Regions from separate parts of the Paenibacillus aurantius genome, predicted to be linked through region 3. Evidence: riboswitches for the same ligand, from Rfam matches in the RefSeq annotation. Region 3 holds a riboswitch; each other region holds the start of a gene.
What was found. A riboswitch is a leader RNA that binds a small molecule or an ion and turns the genes downstream of it on or off. The one in region 3 is predicted to bind cyclic di-AMP.

Region 1 (5,568 bases), 680 kb from region 3:
TCCTCTGCGGTGGAAGGGGAGGAAATGACGAGAAACTCCACCTCCGCCTCCGACCGGTTCTTCATCTGGTGCGGCGTTCCGGGAGGGACCTCAAGGCCCTCTCCGCCGACCAAAGTATACTCGGTTCTGTCGAGCTCCAGCACGGCTTCTCCGTTCAGCACATAGAAGAATTGACGGGCCTTCCCGTGGTAGTGGCGCACCTCGAACGTGCCGGGCGGCATGCGTTCCTGGATGACGCTCATTCCGGGCTGCTTCACGAGATGCCACCCGTCGCAGGTTTCCCCCCAGATATAATGCTCGGCGGTTTGGCGGCTTGTTTTCATACGTAGGTCTTCCTCCTTCTTAAGCTATAGCGGACGGCCGATCAAGGCCGGGAGACAAGGGCGTGTTCCGGTGGCAGCCGCCGGTTGGCAGGCGGGGGCCCCGGTGATAGAGCCTTTTCCCCATTATACCCCAGCCCCTGCACAGAAAAAAAACCCGCCGTCCGGGCCAAGCCCGTCCAACCGGTTTCTCTTCTTTCTTTAATTCGAGTCATCCGAGCCGCTTAATTGGCCAATTCGGAGTAAGCCTCGTCGCCCATTATGCGGCGTGCGGTGACGTATCGTTTGGCATAGTAGGAATCGCTAAGACGGTTGATGGATACGCCGTACTTGTTCGCGGAATGGGCGAATTGCCCGCCGCCGATGTAGATGCCTACGTGAGAAATGCCACTTCCGTCGGTATTGAAGAATACCAGGTCTCCCGCGCGGAGGTTGCTTTTGGCCACCCAGCTGCCCTTCGCTGCCTGCCCTTTGGAGGTGTGCGGAAGGTCGTAGCCGAGCTGGTCGAACACATACATCGTAAAGCCCGAGCAGTCAAAGCCTCTGGTAGTGGTGCCGCTGTACTTGTAGGCGGTGCCGAGTAAATCGTCTACCGTGTCGCTGAGGGGCGATGCCGATGCCGTGCCGGCCATGATGCCGAAAGACATTACAAGACTCAATGCAAAACCAACAGCCTTTTTCAAAACCAAGTTCCCCTTCCAGAGTGCCTACGAGGTTAGCTGAGGGTTCGGTTGAAGGTACCCTATGACCCCTTGGTTGCAGGATCAATTCACCCAGAGAATGGTTCCCCCGTTTCCCGATCGGGAATTAGGCATTATGCGATTTTTACAACGAGGATAGGTATTCGCCAAAATGATGGGAAATCCTTCTTATTTTTTGAATAAAGTTCTAAAAACCTGTTTCAATAGCAAAAAAAGGGGTATAGGTTCCAAGATAAGGAAGAAGGCTGTCAGAGCCGGTCGAAGACCCATCCGGCTTATCGACAAGATGGGCGGAAGCGGAATTCCTTGAGGGAGCTGTAACTTAATCTCTTCTCGTGTCGTCTATACCAATAGAAAGATATTTCTTGAGGGGGCCACTGTCATGAACCCGTCCAAAATGTTGTTAGCCGCTGCCCTGCTGGCTGTCTGCACCGCCGGCTGCTCCACGCTGAAGACGGCGTCGGAAGGCCCGCTCGAAGTTCCGCCGGCCGTTGCCGCTCCGGCTCCGTCGGCCCCGGCGCCTACCGCCGTGGCGTCCGCGTCCCCGGCGGCTCCGGCTCCCGCCGCCAGCTCCGGCGCCGAGCCGTCCGCCGAGCCTGTGCCGGCGGCCTCACTGGGCGTAACCCCGGCGCGGGCTGTACCGCCGGCTGCGGCCACGCCCGGCGCCTCGCCGGTCGCCGTGACGCCGGTCCCGCCGGCTCCCGCGCCGTCGGGGACGCCCGCCGGGGAGCCGAGCGCCAAGCCGGCCGAGCCGACGCCTGTCCAGGCTCCGGCCGTCCGGATCTCGCTCGACAGCGAGCCCCGACTTGCGGCTCCGACGGAGCGGGGCTCCGGCTTTATGCGCACGCTTCTGACCTACGCGCCGCAGAGCTATACGCTGGCGTTCCGCGAGTCCATGGACCGCGGCAGCGTGGAGAAGCAGCTCACAGAGCAGACCGAAGAAAAGGATGTTCCTTCGGTCAAGCCGCAGCTGACCTTCGAATGGCAGAGCGATACCGTGCTGAAGGTGTACGCCGAGGTAACGGAGGCCCCCAAGCCGGGCTACTCGTCGGACAGCTACACTCTGAACGTTAACGGAGCCCTTACGGCCCGCGGAGAGAAGCTCGCCGATGCGCCGCAGTTTCACGCGGTGCTTCATGTGCCGGAGCAGGTGTGGATTATGAACACCCGGACCAAGGTGGCCAAGCGGGTTTCCTCTTCCGGGGAGCCGTATTTCTACCACTCCCTTGGAGAGCCCTCCCGTTACCTGCTGGCTACGCGTTTCACCGAGTACTGCGAATGCGACGCCGCCCTTCCCCGGCTGTATGCCCTTTATGACACTGGGGAGCAGAAGCTGTGGAAATCTCCCGTTAAGCTTGCGGTCAGCTATACCGGAGCCGGAGAGCTGACCGCCGATTCCAGGGGATTCGTTTACGCGGGGGCGCCGCTTGATCCTTCCGTGCTTCCGGGCGGAGAGGCCTACCGGATCAAGGTGAACGGCCAGGTGTACGGAACCGGGTTCAGCCGGGACCGGTCGACCCTTTTCCTGATTGTCGGGGCAGAAGGGCAGACGCGGAATTTCGACCTGATCGTCACGACGCTTAAAACCGGCAAGCAGGTCCGGCTGCCGGGGGCGTTTGCCGCCGAGCTTCCCGACAACATGGTAAACGACGGCAAGGTTCCGGTAGACCTGTACGATGACGGGAAGCAGGTTACCTTTGCCGGTGTGTCCTCCGACGGGATCGCCGAAATCCGGTTCGCCTACTCGTGGGAAACCGGGAAGGTGGGTCCCTGGAGCCCGCCGATCGGCGATTCGTGGTCCGGCTATAAAGCCTCGGATGACGGGCAGTACCGGATGTTTGCCAATGGGGGGCTCTACCGCGGCGAGGAGAAGGTTGCCGGCGGGGAGGAGCTTGGCTACGGGGGATTCTGGCTGAAGGAGACCCACCGGTATGTATACATGGGCATCGATCCGGCCTCCGGCAAGGAAGGCGCGCCTTGGCGGACCCAGGTGAGGAGCTTTGACGCCGAAACGGGCAAGGAGGAGGTTCTGCTGTCCGGTCTGGAGCAGGTTCAGCTGGTGGGAGCCGCCCCCGACGGGCAGTCGTTGTACCTATCCGGCCGAGAGGACCTGACCCGCGTGTCTCCGTACAACTAAGTAAGGCTTATGCCGCAAATAGGATCAGGCCGTCGTCTCGGGAACTAGGGATGACTAATTTCACTTAAAAAGCTGCCCCTTCGTAGAGTGATCTGCGAAAGGGCAGCTTTTGTTTATGGCTTTTGAAGAAATATCCTCGAAGCGGCTCATCACCCCGATAAACTCGCCGTTTCGAAAGGTATTCGAAACCGGTTAACGTTGTCGGCGATACTTGTGCTCCGGTCGTTAGCGGTTTGTAGGGACGGGGAAAGGGGAAAGACATAGGGAGAGGGCAGGGGAGAAGACACAGGATAGGGCGTAACGAATCGTAGACACCTTATCGTGCTGAATAAGAGCCCCCTGCCGATCTTACGAATCCTGACATCATTATTTGCACTGCGGAGCTCCGTTTTGATCCGAAATTGGTCAATTAGCGCCCTCACGATTCGTTAGAAGAGAAGAAGGGGCATTACGACCCGAATAAGCTTCGTACGATTCGTTAGCCTGCCTGCTCACGGTTCCCTCTGCCGCCAAATCCGCTACGCCGCCATTCCGCTCCGATTCCTATTCACCGCGCAAATCTTCAAAGGGGAAAGGGGCGGGACTCGCCCTCCGAATCTCCACCTTTAGAGGCTCCGCCGGCCTGCCCTTTAGGAGGTCAGCTTCAAGCCGATGGCCGCTGCCAGCACCATGGTGATAAAAAGAATCCGCCTCACGTCCCGGGATTCCCCGTAGAACAGCATTCCGATAATCGCGCCTCCGGCGGTACCGATTCCCGTCCAGACGGCATAAGCGAGCGCCATCGGCAAGGTTTGCATGGCGAGGGTCAGCAGGCCGAAGCTCATTACGATTCCAGTGATGAAGAGCAGGTAGGAGCGGAACCGCTTGGCCTGGTTAAGCTGATTCATGCCCGCCACCGCCACCACCTCGAAGGAGCCGGCCAGGAGCAAATAAATCCATCCCATCAGGTGACCGCTCCTTCCTTGTCGGGATCCCCGGTAACAAATTTAAGCCCGAATACCCCGGTGAGCAGGAGAAGGATGAAGAACACCTTCAGGAAATGGAGCGGCTCGCCGAACACCAGCCATTCGGCCAGCACCGTCCCGGCCGTCCCGAGCCCGGTGAAGACGGCGTAGACCGTTCCGACGGGCAGCTTGCGCGACGCTTTAATCAGAAGGTGAAAGGAAATATAAATGCCGAGGATGGTGGCGGCCCAGGCCAAAGGGCCTTCGGAGTGCTTCAGCCCGGACACCCACACCACCTCAAAAAACGCTCCAGTCAAAACATAAAGCCAGCTGCGGTTCAATGGTCATCCCTCATTTCTATCAGACGGCTGATTATCGGACGGCTGAAAGCGCAGGCCGCGCCAATAGACCAGCCAGCTTGCTTCCAGCCGGTTCATCGAACGTTCCGGCCCGCCGAACAGCATTTCCACGAACAGGCCGTCGAGCAACGCAGCGAATGCAGCGGCCGCCTGCCGGATGCCGACGGCGGGGCTCACTTTTCCCTGCTCCACGGCTTGCCGGAGAGAAGGGAGGAGGAGAGACTCCAGCGTATCGACGTACTGACAACCCAGCTTGCCGATTTCCTCGTGCAGGTGGGGCGGCGGAAAGAACGAAACCCGCAGGAAGAACTTGGTATGGTCGTCCTGCTCATAGCGTTCCCTGCAGCGCACCAGAAACCGGTACAGGAATTCGTCGACCGGCGGTGGGGCGGGATCCTGAAAGTAACGGGAAGCAAACTCCAGCTCCAATTTATAAATATCCCGGTACAGCTCAAGAAAAAGCTCATCCTTTCCCTTGAAGTGGGTATAGATGGACTGCTTCTTGATCCCGACCTCGCCGGCAATGTCCGCCAGGGAAGCTCCTTCATACCCTTTATGGGCAAAATGGGCAAGAGCGGCTTGTTTGATGCGTGCTGAAGTCATTCGCCATCATCCTTCCGAACGTTCGTCAGGAAAGTGTATCACACTTCCTGTCAGGTTTCAAGCCGCTGAAAACGCCAAAACGCCCGCGGATTCCGCGGGCGGAGGCAAGCAGCGGGCGTAGGCGAAGAGGAAGGCTACGCATGAGACTGGATAAACAACCGGTGCTGGGAAGTGATTCCCCACAGGCTGAGGAAAGTACGAATGAAGCCATAGGCCTGGTAGGCCATGAGGGCCCAGAAGCCGGCCCAGATCATCGTCCCGGCGAACACCAGCCCGGAGAGCAGGGCGGAAACCAATAGGAGCAGGGCAGCCACGCTTAGAACCGGAAGCAGGCCCTTAAGCGGGACGAGCAGGGAAGAGAAGAGAGAAGCCCTTTCGGTTCTGCCGAACTGAAGGTGCATGAAGAACAGATGAAGCAGGAAGCCGTAGAGGACATAGCCGGCCAGCCAGGGCAGCAGCGAGCGGTAGGTTTCCGGCAGGGTGTTATAGTGCTCGAGCAGCTTC
Region 2 (5,568 bases), 580 kb from region 3:
GGCTGGGCCGTTCAGATGACGGCAGCGAAGGCTTGGACGGCGGGAATCCCGTCCTGGGGCTTGGACGGGATGGCTCTGCAGGGGAGCTTCCTCGCCGCCGGACTCCTTCTGGCAGCGGCGGCGCTTGTAAAGGCAACCCGGCTGCAGCCTCCTTCCGCCCCCGGAGGAGCGCGATGATCACGATCCGCGCGCTGGAGGCCGCCCGGGGGCCGTTCCGGCTCCACGTTCCGGAGCTTGCCATCGGCCGCGGCCTGACCCTGCTGACGGGGCGCAACGGATCAGGCAAATCCACGCTGCTGAATATCCTCTCCACCGCTTGGCTGCCGGACCGCGGCGGGATCGACTACGACGGCTTGTCCTTGGCGGAAAGCCGGCCGATCCTTCGCAGCCGCATCGGATTCCTTCCCTCGGGACTGGAGCTCCACGAAGACATGACGGCGGAGAAATTCCTCCGCTACATGGGCGAGCTGAAAGGCATTTACGACCAGGAGCCGGCCCGGACCCTGCTGGAGGAGATGGACCTGACTTCCCTAAGAAGGAGGCGGATCCGCGAGCTCTCCCAAGGGCAGCGGCAGAAGCTTGCCCTGGCCCAGGCTCTGCTGGGCCAGCCGGCGTATCTCTTTCTGGACGAGCCGCTGACCTTCCTCGACAGCGGGGAACGCCGCCAAGTCGTCAGCTGGCTCGGCCGGTATGCCCTCCGGCGGCATGTGGTCGTGTCGTCCCACGAGCTGAATGAATGGGAGCCGGCCGAGTCCATCCTGTGGCTGAACGAAGGCGGCGTTCTTTTTCATGGGCCTGCGGAGGAATGGGGCCGGGACCTTCCTCTGTCGGTATGGACCGGCACCGTAAATGAGTCGGAGTGGGCCGACCTATCCCAGGAACTTGTCATGGGGTGGAGGCAGGTGCCTGGCGGCCGGGAGGTTCGCGTGATGGCCCCGGAACCCCCGGCTTCCGGGTTCGTGCCTGCCGATCCGACTCGGGAGGATGCGTACTTCATCCGCCGGTATGTGCTAAGGGAGAGCCGGACGAAAGGCGAATAACGGCAAAAAAACGACTGCCTGTTCTTTTGAACAAGAGTCGTCTTTTTGTATTTTCTACTCGATACTTGGCGTCGGCTCGGTTTCGATTCCAGGCCAAGACGGGCTGCAGGAGCTATTTTGCCATCCCGATTTCTATTTCTTTAAGTGGTACGGAACCGTTGTGACGATCACGTCTTTGCGATAGAGCAAATGGGCGCGGATCATGAAGCTTGTTTGATTATGCAGAATGTTGTGCCAACCTTTCTTAGGAATGAACTGCGGAATAATCACCGTAACCTGATAGTGGGACTCACTCGCTTTGCGCTGCACAACATCAATAAATTTGCTGAGCGGCTGAATGATACTCCGATAAGGGGAATGCAGCGTAACCAGCCTCACATCCGGCTGCCACTTGCTCCATTTTTCTTCAAACTGCGCTCCAGCTTCTCGTTCAAAAGGAACGAAAACGGCAATAATCTGATCAGCCGACAAAGATTTGGCATAGTTCAAGGAATGTTCCACCACATGCGTAAGGCCAGCCACAGGCAAGATGACGACATTTCCCTCAATGGGTACCGCCGGTTCACAAGTGGTAAGTCGTAACTGTTCGCTTACCGCTTCGTAATGCTTCTTGATCCGGTTGAAAAGGTAAACGATGAGCGGTAAAAATACGAATACGGGCCAAACCTGCGCCAATTTGGTTAAAAAGAACATCATCGTGACGGTGAAACTGATTAGCGCCCCGGTCGTGTTAATAATGAGTTTGAGAACCCATCCTTCCGGCTTTTGACGAATCCACTTGATCATCATCCCGGTTTGGGACAAGGTAAAGGGAATGAACACGCCTACGGCATACAGGGGGATCAATTCTTCGGTTTGTCCTTTAGACGCAAGGATCAGCAGGATCGATAAAAAGCCCAGAATGATAATCCCATTGGAGTACCCAAGGCGGTCTCCCCGTACGGTAAACATTCTCGGTATGAACTTATCCTTCGCGAGATTCACAGCAAGCAGCGGAAAAGCCGAATAGCCTGTGTTAGCCGCAAGAATCAAGATCAATGCCGTTGTCCCCTGAATGAAGAAATACATGAAATTCCGTCCAAACGTCTGTTCCGCGATTTGCGAAACTACGGTTACCTCTGCTTTAGGTACAATTCCGTAATAATAAGCTAAAAACACGATGCCTGAAAATAACAAGGCAAGTATTGCCCCCATGGCCATTAAGGTTTTGGCAGCGTTATTAGGGGCGGGATCTTTAAAATTCGGAATGGCGTTCGAAATGGCTTCAACCCCGGTTAAAGCCGAACTCCCCGAAGCGAAGGCTCTTAGGAGAAGAAATAAGCTGATGCCTGCTACCGGTGTCCCAATCGGTGCATGTAAACCCGGTGAAACACCACCTGTTAGAATGTTGTAGAGGCCTGCGCCAATTAAAATAAATAAGGCTAGAACAAATAAATAAACCGGATACGCTAAAATCGAAGCCGATTCCGTCAGACCCCTTAAGTTCAAAATGGTTATTAAAATCACAAACACGACGGCAATGCTCACCGTATGCGCATGTAGAGCTGGAAAAGCGGAAGTGATCGCATCCGTTCCGGCAGACACACTGACGGCTACCGTTAGGATATAGTCCACAAGCAAGGAACCTCCGGCAATAAGTCCAGGGTAGGTACCCAAATTTTGCTTGGATACCACATATGCTCCCCCGCCATGCGGATAAGCAAAGATGATTTGCCGATAGGATAAAATGAGTGCCAGTAACAAGACCAACACACCCATTCCAATCGGGATCGAATACCAAAATGCTGCGGCACTTATGGTGATTAAAACCAACAGAATTTGTTCCGGACCGTAGGCAACGGAGGATAAGGCATCCGAGGAAAGAATGGCCAATGCCTTTTTCTTATTCAGTCTTTGCTCCCCTAATTCCGTTGATTTAAGAGGCCGCCCGATTAACCACCGTTTTAAAGTAGATACCATGAATCATTCACCACCAGAACTAAAGGATAATGGGACTTGGGGTTTACCCTCTATTATTTCCAATAACACTTTTATCAGCACGAAAAAAGACCGCAGAGGTATCCCCTGCGGCCGGAAATTCACCGAAGTTGTTTCACCCTCTCTATCAACGCTTACGGAGTTAGCTGACGGATTCGGGCGGTTAGAGTCGCCCTACAGTGACGGATCATCACTGATTCACCCCGTGCAGCGAGTGTACTTATTCGCCGCAGTTGGGTCCCCCGTTTTCCAATGGAAATTAAGCGAGTGTTGGTATATGAAGTAATGAAATGATCATACGGCTCGGATCAAACTTTGTAAAACCGCCTATAAACGGAAAAATCCTTGAAAACGTTACTATTCCGATAGGAATGCGGTTACAATGAGATAGTTCGTGGGCATAGCAAGGTAAATATTCCGAAATCGCCCGTTATCATCCCGATCACGCCCCATACATGCCGCCGAACGTTTGGTTGACGAGTACAGCGAAGTCGTCCAGCCGGACTTGTCATAACGGGTCCAGGCGTTGGCCTGCCGTCTCCTTATGCTCCAGCCGCCCAAATCCTGTATACTGAAAAAGAAACCGAATCCACATGGAAAGAAGGGTTCTTATGAAGTTTCCGGATTACTCCTACACCCGTCCCGACATGGAGGCGTTCCGCGAGGAATTCCAAGCCCTCCTGGAGCAGTTCCGCCAAGCGGAATCGTTCGAGGAACAGAGCGCGGCCATGGAGGCGGTCAACGCGGCCCGAACGCGCGTCTCTTCCATGTTCACCATTGCCCGCATCCGTCATACCATCAACACTCAGGATCCTTTTTACAAGGCGGAGCAGGATTTTATGGACGAGAACAGCCCTGTTTACCAAGGCCTGATCAACGATTTCTATAAAGCGCTTGCCGAATCGCCGTTTCGGGAGCAGCTCGAAGCCAAGTGGGGCCGTCAGCTGTTTGCCACCGCCGAATTGGCTCAGAAAACGTTCTCCCTGGTCATCGTGGAGGATCTGAAGGCCGAGAACCGCAAATCGAGCGAATACATAAAACTCGTTGCCTCCGCGCGGATTGAGTTTGACGGCCAGGAGCTAACACTGTCCCAGCTCGCCCCGTATATGGAATCGACGGACCGGGAGATGCGCAAGCGCGCCACCGATGCCCGCTATTCCTTCTATGAAGCGAACGAGGAAACGGTGGACGGCATCTACGACGACCTCGTCCAGATGCGGACGGAGATGGCCCGGAAGCTCGGCTACCGGAATTTTATCGAGCTCGGGTACGCCCGCATGAGCCGGACGGATTACGGCCCGGAGCAGGTGGCCGCCTTCCGGGCTCAGGTGCTCGAGCATCTTGTTCCGGTGGCCAGTGAGCTCAGCGAACGCCGCCGCAAGCGGCTCGGGCTCGACCGGCTGCGCTATTACGACGGCCTCTCCTTCCTGAACGGCAACCCGACGCCGAAGGGCGAGCCGGCCTGGATCGTCGAGAAGGCCCGCCGGATGTACGCGGAGCTGTCCCCGGAGACGGACGAGTTCTTCCGGCTCATGCTCGACAAGGGTCTAATGGACCTCGAGAGCAAGCCCGGCAAGCGGGTCGGCGGCTACTGTACGTTTATCGGGTCGACGAAGGAGCCGTTCATTTTCTCGAATTTTAACGGCACGGCCCATGATGTCGATGTGCTGACCCACGAGGCGGGGCATGCTTTTCAGGCTTACATGAGCCGGGATTTTGCCGTTCCGGAGTATGTTCACCCGACCCTCGACGCCTGTGAGATCCATTCCATGAGCATGGAATTCTTCGCGTGGCCGTGGATGGAGTCCTTCTTCCAAGAGGATACGGACAAATACAAGTTCTCCCACCTGAGCAAGGCGGTGACGTTCATCCCTTACGGAGTGGCCGTGGATGAATTCCAGCACCTCGTCTACGAGAACCCCGACATGACGCCGGCCGAGCGCAAGCAAGCCTGGCGCGACACGGAGCGCAAATACCTCCCGGGCCGGCAGTACGACGACATGCCGTTCCTCGAGCGCGGCGGGTTCTGGCACCAGCAGCAGCACATTTTCAAAAGCCCGTTCTACTACATTGACTATACGCTCGCCCAGCTCTGCGCCCTCCAGTACTGGACCCGGGCGAACGAGGACCGGGCCGCGGCCTGGTCGAGCTACCTCACCCTGTGCCGGGCCGGCGGCAGCGATTCGTTCGATGCGCTGGTGAAGCTTGCCGGCCTGCGCTCTCCATTCGAGGAAGGCTCCGTGTCCTCCATCATCGGAGGAATCCGAAGCTGGCTGAACGGCGTGGACGATACGAAGCTGTAACCCTTGGGATACGAGGCCGTAGTCCGATCCTTCGCCTGCGGGTGGGCAAACGCCATTCTTGCGCAAGTTCCTTGGTCCATCCATTCTAAATTTAGAGGAGTGATCCCTATGGAATACGTCAAATTGGGCAAAACCGGTCTCGAGGTCTCGAGGCTCTGTCTCGGCTGCATGAGCTACGGGGTCCCGGACCGGGGGCCTCATCCCTGGTCGCTCGATGAGGAGCAAAGCCGGCCGTTTATCCGCCGGGC
Region 3 (5,568 bases):
TCCACCGGCGGTTCCCGCTGTATGTCCTCCTCCAGGGGACTCGGCGGGAAGGCATAGCTCGCACCCCGGTCACAAAAAAGAGCCGCAGCGCATGCGCTCCAGCTCCCGTCGGTTTACCGCCCTTTGCGCGCCGCCTGCTCCGCCATCTGGATCGCGCGTTTGACCATGTTGCCGGCGTCCTTCGTCGTAATGCCTCCCCACCCGTCCTTCTGGATGGTATCGGCGAAGCCAAGATCCTTGGCCAGCTCGTACTTCAGCTCTTCCGACATAACTCCCCGTCTTCTGCGTCCCATGAGCCAACCTCCTTCTCGTTTTCCTTCGGTTCACGCGAGAACCGGCTGGTCCTCCCCCCTAGTATGCTTCTTTTGGGCAAAATAAAAACAGCCGGCCTAAGCCGGCTGCCGTTCTATTCCGTAAAGTTAATGCTGTAAGTAGGTGATGCGAACTTGTCCTTCATCCTGGCATACAGTTACTTCCACGGACTCGGTCAGAATGTCCGCATAACTGTAGGAAACGCGCTTGAAGGTATGCTGTTCTTCATCAAGCTTCACGATAAATACAGAAGGGTAGGTCTCTTCCAATACACCGGATCGTTCGATGGTCTTTCGTCGACCGCCGTTTGCCCGCAACATGATTTTCTGCCCGACGTGGGGCTCCAAACTGCGTTTGATCTCCAACAGCGCATTTTTAGCCATTGTCTGCAACCACCTCTTTCCACTACTCATTATAACAGGAAAAGAGGTCATTGTCAAATCGATCAAATATTATATCAATAGGCTTGAGCAGTTGTCAACGGCGTATTTCGGCAGTCTACCCTGATTATAGGGAAGGATTCTCGCTCATTGTTCACATTTTGTTCAAATTTAAACCGATTCTTGAGCCGGCTTCTTTGTTTTGGCTTACCCATTTCGCATTGGGCAGACCAAGCCGGAAGCAGCCCCTTGTTTCCACCCCGCCCACCCCTTCCAGACCGGCCAGGGTGTTCGGAAGGACATCTGACAGCTGCACGGTATCCTTAAACGGCGTAAAGGCCACCTTGGACGCGACATAGAGAGGATCCAGGGCATGAATCAGCACCCGGCCCGGGGAGCTGGCAAAGTTGGCCCCGGCATACAGCAGCGCTTCAAAATGGGACTGGCAGGCACCCGCCACCACCACCAGTCCTTCCCGGCTTCTCTCGTATTCCCTGGCCGTATGGACGGCGTTAACAAAATGGTGAGAGTTCTTGTAACTGGCCAGACTGTGGATATCGATTTCCCGCTTCTGCTTGAGAAGGCCGTCGTGACCGGTCAGTACGACAATATCCGGCTTCACCTGGGGAAGCAGCCGCTGAAGCGCCAGGGCCATGTTCGGCTCCGACACATAATAGCCGGCCGCGGGAATCCGCAGCTCCTTATAGAGAAGCAGGCACTTGCGCAAATAATTCGGATCCCCGTCCAGGTGCAGAACCGTTCCCGGCACTTCAAAATAATGCTCCGCCATCGGCAGGCGTCCGCCTGCCCGCTGTCTCGTCTCGCTGTGCCCCCGGCGGAACATGTCGAGCTGCCGAACCGACCGGTTGATCCGGTACCGGAGCTCGGCGGACCGGCGGTCATGCTCGGACGGCCGGAACGGGCTCAAATCGGAAGCGGGCGAATCGGCGAGCAGCCGGAATTCCACCCCTTTCAGCAGAACCCTTTCCCCGTCGGCCCCCTGAATCTTAAATACGACGTCCCCGCCGTAGGATTTGCGGACTACCAGATCCCCTTGCCTCATCGCATCATCGCCTCCCTGCCTTTATCCTATGGCAGGGCTGGGCGTTTGGTGTTTAGGAATTCAAATGCCGCTTCAGAATGCCGCTCAGCCGGGCATATTCCTCAATCGACAGCGTCTCTCCCCGCCGGGAGGGTTCTATGCCGCTCTCCTGGAGCACTTTGTCCAGCTTGTCCCTTTCTCCTTTGGCGAAGAAACGGCTCAGCAAATTGTTCGAAATGGTTTTGCGTCGCTGGGCGAAGGAAGCATGCACCACCTCGAAGAAGAAGCGCTCATCCTCCACCTCGACGGCAGGCGTCTCCCGGATCTTGATCCGGATGACCGCGGAATCCACATTCGGCTGAGGAATGAAGACGGTGTGCGGCACGATGGTCACGAGCTCCGGCTCCCCGTAATACTGCACCGCAATGCTCAGGCTGCCGTATTCCTTCCCTCCGGGCTTGGCGGCCATCCGCTCGGCCACTTCCTTCTGGATCATCACCACGATGTTATCAAGCGGGAGCTTCTCCTCTAAGAGCTTCATGACAATAGGCGTGGTTACGTAATACGGAAGGTTCGCCACCACGCTGATCTTATCCACGTCCGGGAAGGCCTCACGGACCAGCTCCTTCAAATCCAGCTTGAGCACATCCCCGTGAACGATGCGAACATTGTCATAAGGAGCCAGGGTATCGGCAAGAATCGGCAAAAGCCGCTGGTCGATCTCCACCGCCGCCACCCGGCCGGCGGCTTTTGCAAGCTGTTCCGTCAGGGCTCCGATGCCCGGGCCGATCTCCAACGCCCCGCGCGTCCGGTCGAGTCCGGCAGCGGATACAATTTTATCCAGGATGTTAAGGTCGATCAGGAAATTTTGCCCCAGGCTTTTCTTAAGGGAGAACCCATGCTTCGCAATAATTTCCTTTGTTTGGCTGGGAGACGCGATGTCTCCCCGTCTGCTCCCCGTCTGGCTCATGGCGCACTCTCCTCTTCCTCGTCCATCCGGCGGTAGGCCTCGATGAACTCTTCCCTCGATATCTGAAACATGCGGCAGCGCTTGTGAAACTGCTTGCCGTTGGCATAGCCGATGCCCAGCAGCCGGCCCATCCGCATCCTGCGGCTCGCGGCCTCCGGATGAACGACCAGGCCGGCGTCGATCATATCTTCCCACGTGATCTCCGACTCCGCCCGCTGGAAATCGGTCTTAACGTTGTCCAGGGCTTTACGGATCACCTCGGGAGGGGCATTCTCCACACCGATGTCGCCTTTATGGGTAGCCTCCTCCCGAGAGAGAAAGGCATGCTTGCAGCCGGGAACGCGGGCCGTAATCAACCGGCGGAGCTTCTCTCCGGCGTGATCGGGATCGGTCAGGATGATGACCCCCCGGCGCTTCTGGGCGAGCTCGATGCGCCGGTAAACGGCTTCGTTGATGGCCGAGCCGCCGGTTTCAATCGTTTCGGCGTCCACCGCCCGCCGGATCGCGGCCGTATCATCTTTGCCTTCTACGACAATGACTTCTTTGATCATGTATGGATCCTTTCTTACGCACAAAAAGAAGAGGTTCGACGCCTCTTCTTACGATTAAGTATAGTATAACAGAATCAATCCTGACGTATACCATCCGGGAGCTTATCCGTCTCCCGGGCGGTTGGATGCCTATATAAGAGTTACTCGCCTGCCGGCTTGTTAGGGCCGATCACATAGACGGTAAACCCTCTCTTTAAACCAAATTTCTGGGCGTACGCCTCGCTGTCGAAGTAGACATCAATCTTGTTGCCTTTGATGGCGCTGCCTGTATCTTCCGCTCTGCGGTAGCCGATGCCGTCAATGTAAACCCACCATCCCAGCGGGATGACGTTAGGATCCACGGCGATCGTACGGCCTTCGGTAACGGTTGTTCCGGTAGCCGTTTTGCCGTATCCGGCCATGCCGGCGGATTTACCGGTCGAAGCCGGGCCGGCGGAATAAGCGGTAAGCGTAGCATTATTGATGATCTGCTTATACGAAGCAGGAGCCCCTGCTTTGGTGACGGTTTTCGCTTTTGGTGCCGGTGCTGCTGCAGCTGCCGGTGCTGCTGCGGGAGCAGGCTCTGGTGCCGGTGCCGACAAGGCGACTACCGGATTTTTAGTTCCCAGGGCAACGATCTTGTTAACACTTGGGGTTTGGACCGCTTCTCCAAGCGGGTTCTGAGCGACGAGCTTGCCGTCCTCAAAGACCTTCTCGGTCTTAATAACTTTGGTTCCTTCCTTGCCTTCTTGAACCGTTTGTTCCTTGCCCTTCAACAGGTTGGCGTCCTGGCGCGTTTCCGTGGTAAAGGCGATCGGCGCTTGCTGCTCTTCGACTTGCTTCTTAACTCTTACAATCTTGACATCGGTATTGCCGGTAACGCCGGCTTCCAGGGACGGGGTAATCCGGTCTTCCGTTCCCAGGGTAATATCCAATTCGTCCAAAAGACTCGAAACCGTCTTGGCCGTCGTGTACACGGTCCGGGTTTCCCCATCTGCGGTCAACTGCACCGGGGATTTCTGAACGATCGTAAAGGTCGCACCGTCCTTGATTTTCGTGCTGAGGTCGGCGGATAGCTTATCGTGCTTCCCGATTACAATAGCTTGTTCATCCAGTAGGTGCTGCAGGTCCAATTGCTTTGTCTTCACAATGGTTTCCTTGCCGTTCACCACCATTGATACGCTTTTGGTAGCCGTACCGTACAACAACATGAAAAACATGAGGATTACGCTGAGTGAAAAGAGAGTGAAAAAACTTATCATTCGAACGTTTTCATGATTCCAACGCAATGCGAAGGACATGCTGGATGATCGTTTTACATGGGGGTTCTCATACTGAATTGCGCCCACTTCTTCGGTCCTCCTTCAAAGCCTCGCCGTCGACTGTTATGCATGATTATATCTGACGCGACTAAGGGTTTATTTGTACTTTCTTTACGCCAATTCCCGTTTTCGTAAATCGAGTAAAAACGGCAATCCTTGTACTACATTCACCTCCGTGGGTTAAAGTGTGAGCCCGAATGGGACAAAATGGCTTTTTTGGACAACAAAAAAAGCCATAAGAAGAGGAACCTTCTCGTGGCTTTAGCTCATTAGCTAGTAGACAAGCCCGATCAACGTTACCTCTCTCTTCACGCTTACGAGGTTAGCTGACGGATTCGGACAAGAGAGTCGCCCTACTCAGGTCTGCCAAAGACAAACCTGTGATTCACCCCTTTAACCATGATGCGATCGAAAAAGTTCTTCGACCGACCATTTACGGTTCCCCCGTTTCCCATATGGAAACTCAGCGAAATTGGAAAATTGGCATCGGTATTAAGTTATCATGAATGTATGATACGCTGTGAAAGAGAACCTGTAAAGAGGTATCGGCCCGAGAAAAGAAGAAAAATATAACCGATTTAAGGCAAAAAGGAACGATTTCGGAAAAACACACCATAATTATCTCTTTATATCTCGGTTTATCTCCGCTTATTGCCTTCTTTTGAGTTAAATTTTGATTAGGACCTGGTAAAGATTATACTATTCTCGAAATCATGGCGTGATTTTTAGGGTTTATATACTGTCGAAGCGGGTGATGAATTGGAAACGATTTTGCATCTAAAGGGGCTCTATGGGGGGTATCTTCTCAATAAGCCGGTGCTGAAGGATCTGCACTTCTCGGTGGCCAAAGGGGAGATGGTCGGGCTCATCGGCTTGAACGGGGCCGGCAAAAGCACCACGATCAAGCATATTCTCGGGCTGATGAAACCGCAAAAGGGATCCATCGAGGTGCTCGGCCAAACGCTTGGCGACCGGACCCCAGGACACCGCACCTCCATCGGCTATGTACCAG

Region 1: linked by a shared signal. The riboswitch ahead of MJA45_RS26295 (C40 family peptidase) and the one ahead of MJA45_RS00880 (resuscitation-promoting factor) in region 3 are both predicted to bind cyclic di-AMP.
Region 2: linked by a shared signal. The riboswitch ahead of MJA45_RS26825 (APC family permease) and the one ahead of MJA45_RS00880 (resuscitation-promoting factor) in region 3 are both predicted to bind cyclic di-AMP.

Annotation. Positions count from the first base shown of each region.
Region 1 is NZ_CP130318.1:5,812,408-5,817,975, reverse strand. It holds gene MJA45_RS26300 (cupin domain-containing protein) at 1-323, opposite strand, end outside; gene MJA45_RS26295 (C40 family peptidase) at 545-1,003, opposite strand; cyclic di-AMP (ydaO/yuaA leader) riboswitch at 1,010-1,144, opposite strand; gene MJA45_RS26290 (hypothetical protein) at 1,404-3,158, shown strand; gene MJA45_RS26285 (DMT family transporter) at 3,788-4,102, opposite strand; gene MJA45_RS26280 (DMT family transporter) at 4,102-4,443, opposite strand; gene MJA45_RS26275 (TetR/AcrR family transcriptional regulator) at 4,447-5,064, opposite strand; gene MJA45_RS26270 (hypothetical protein) at 5,199-5,568, opposite strand, start outside.
Region 2 is NZ_CP130318.1:5,916,551-5,922,118, forward strand. It holds gene MJA45_RS26815 (hypothetical protein) at 1-177, shown strand, start outside; gene MJA45_RS26820 (ATP-binding cassette domain-containing protein) at 174-1,040, shown strand; gene MJA45_RS26825 (APC family permease) at 1,173-2,999, opposite strand; cyclic di-AMP (ydaO/yuaA leader) riboswitch at 3,133-3,293, opposite strand; gene MJA45_RS26830 (M3 family oligoendopeptidase) at 3,629-5,320, shown strand; gene MJA45_RS26835 (aldo/keto reductase) at 5,429-5,568, shown strand, end outside.
Region 3 is NZ_CP130318.1:191,843-197,410, reverse strand. It holds gene MJA45_RS00905 (small, acid-soluble spore protein, alpha/beta type) at 114-293, opposite strand; gene veg (biofilm formation stimulator Veg) at 420-695, opposite strand; gene yabG (sporulation peptidase YabG) at 847-1,755, opposite strand; gene rsmA (16S rRNA (adenine(1518)-N(6)/adenine(1519)-N(6))-dimethyltransferase RsmA) at 1,808-2,704, opposite strand; gene rnmV (ribonuclease M5) at 2,701-3,255, opposite strand; gene MJA45_RS00880 (resuscitation-promoting factor) at 3,396-4,454, opposite strand; cyclic di-AMP (ydaO/yuaA leader) riboswitch at 4,852-5,035, opposite strand; gene MJA45_RS00875 (ABC transporter ATP-binding protein) at 5,316-5,568, shown strand, end outside.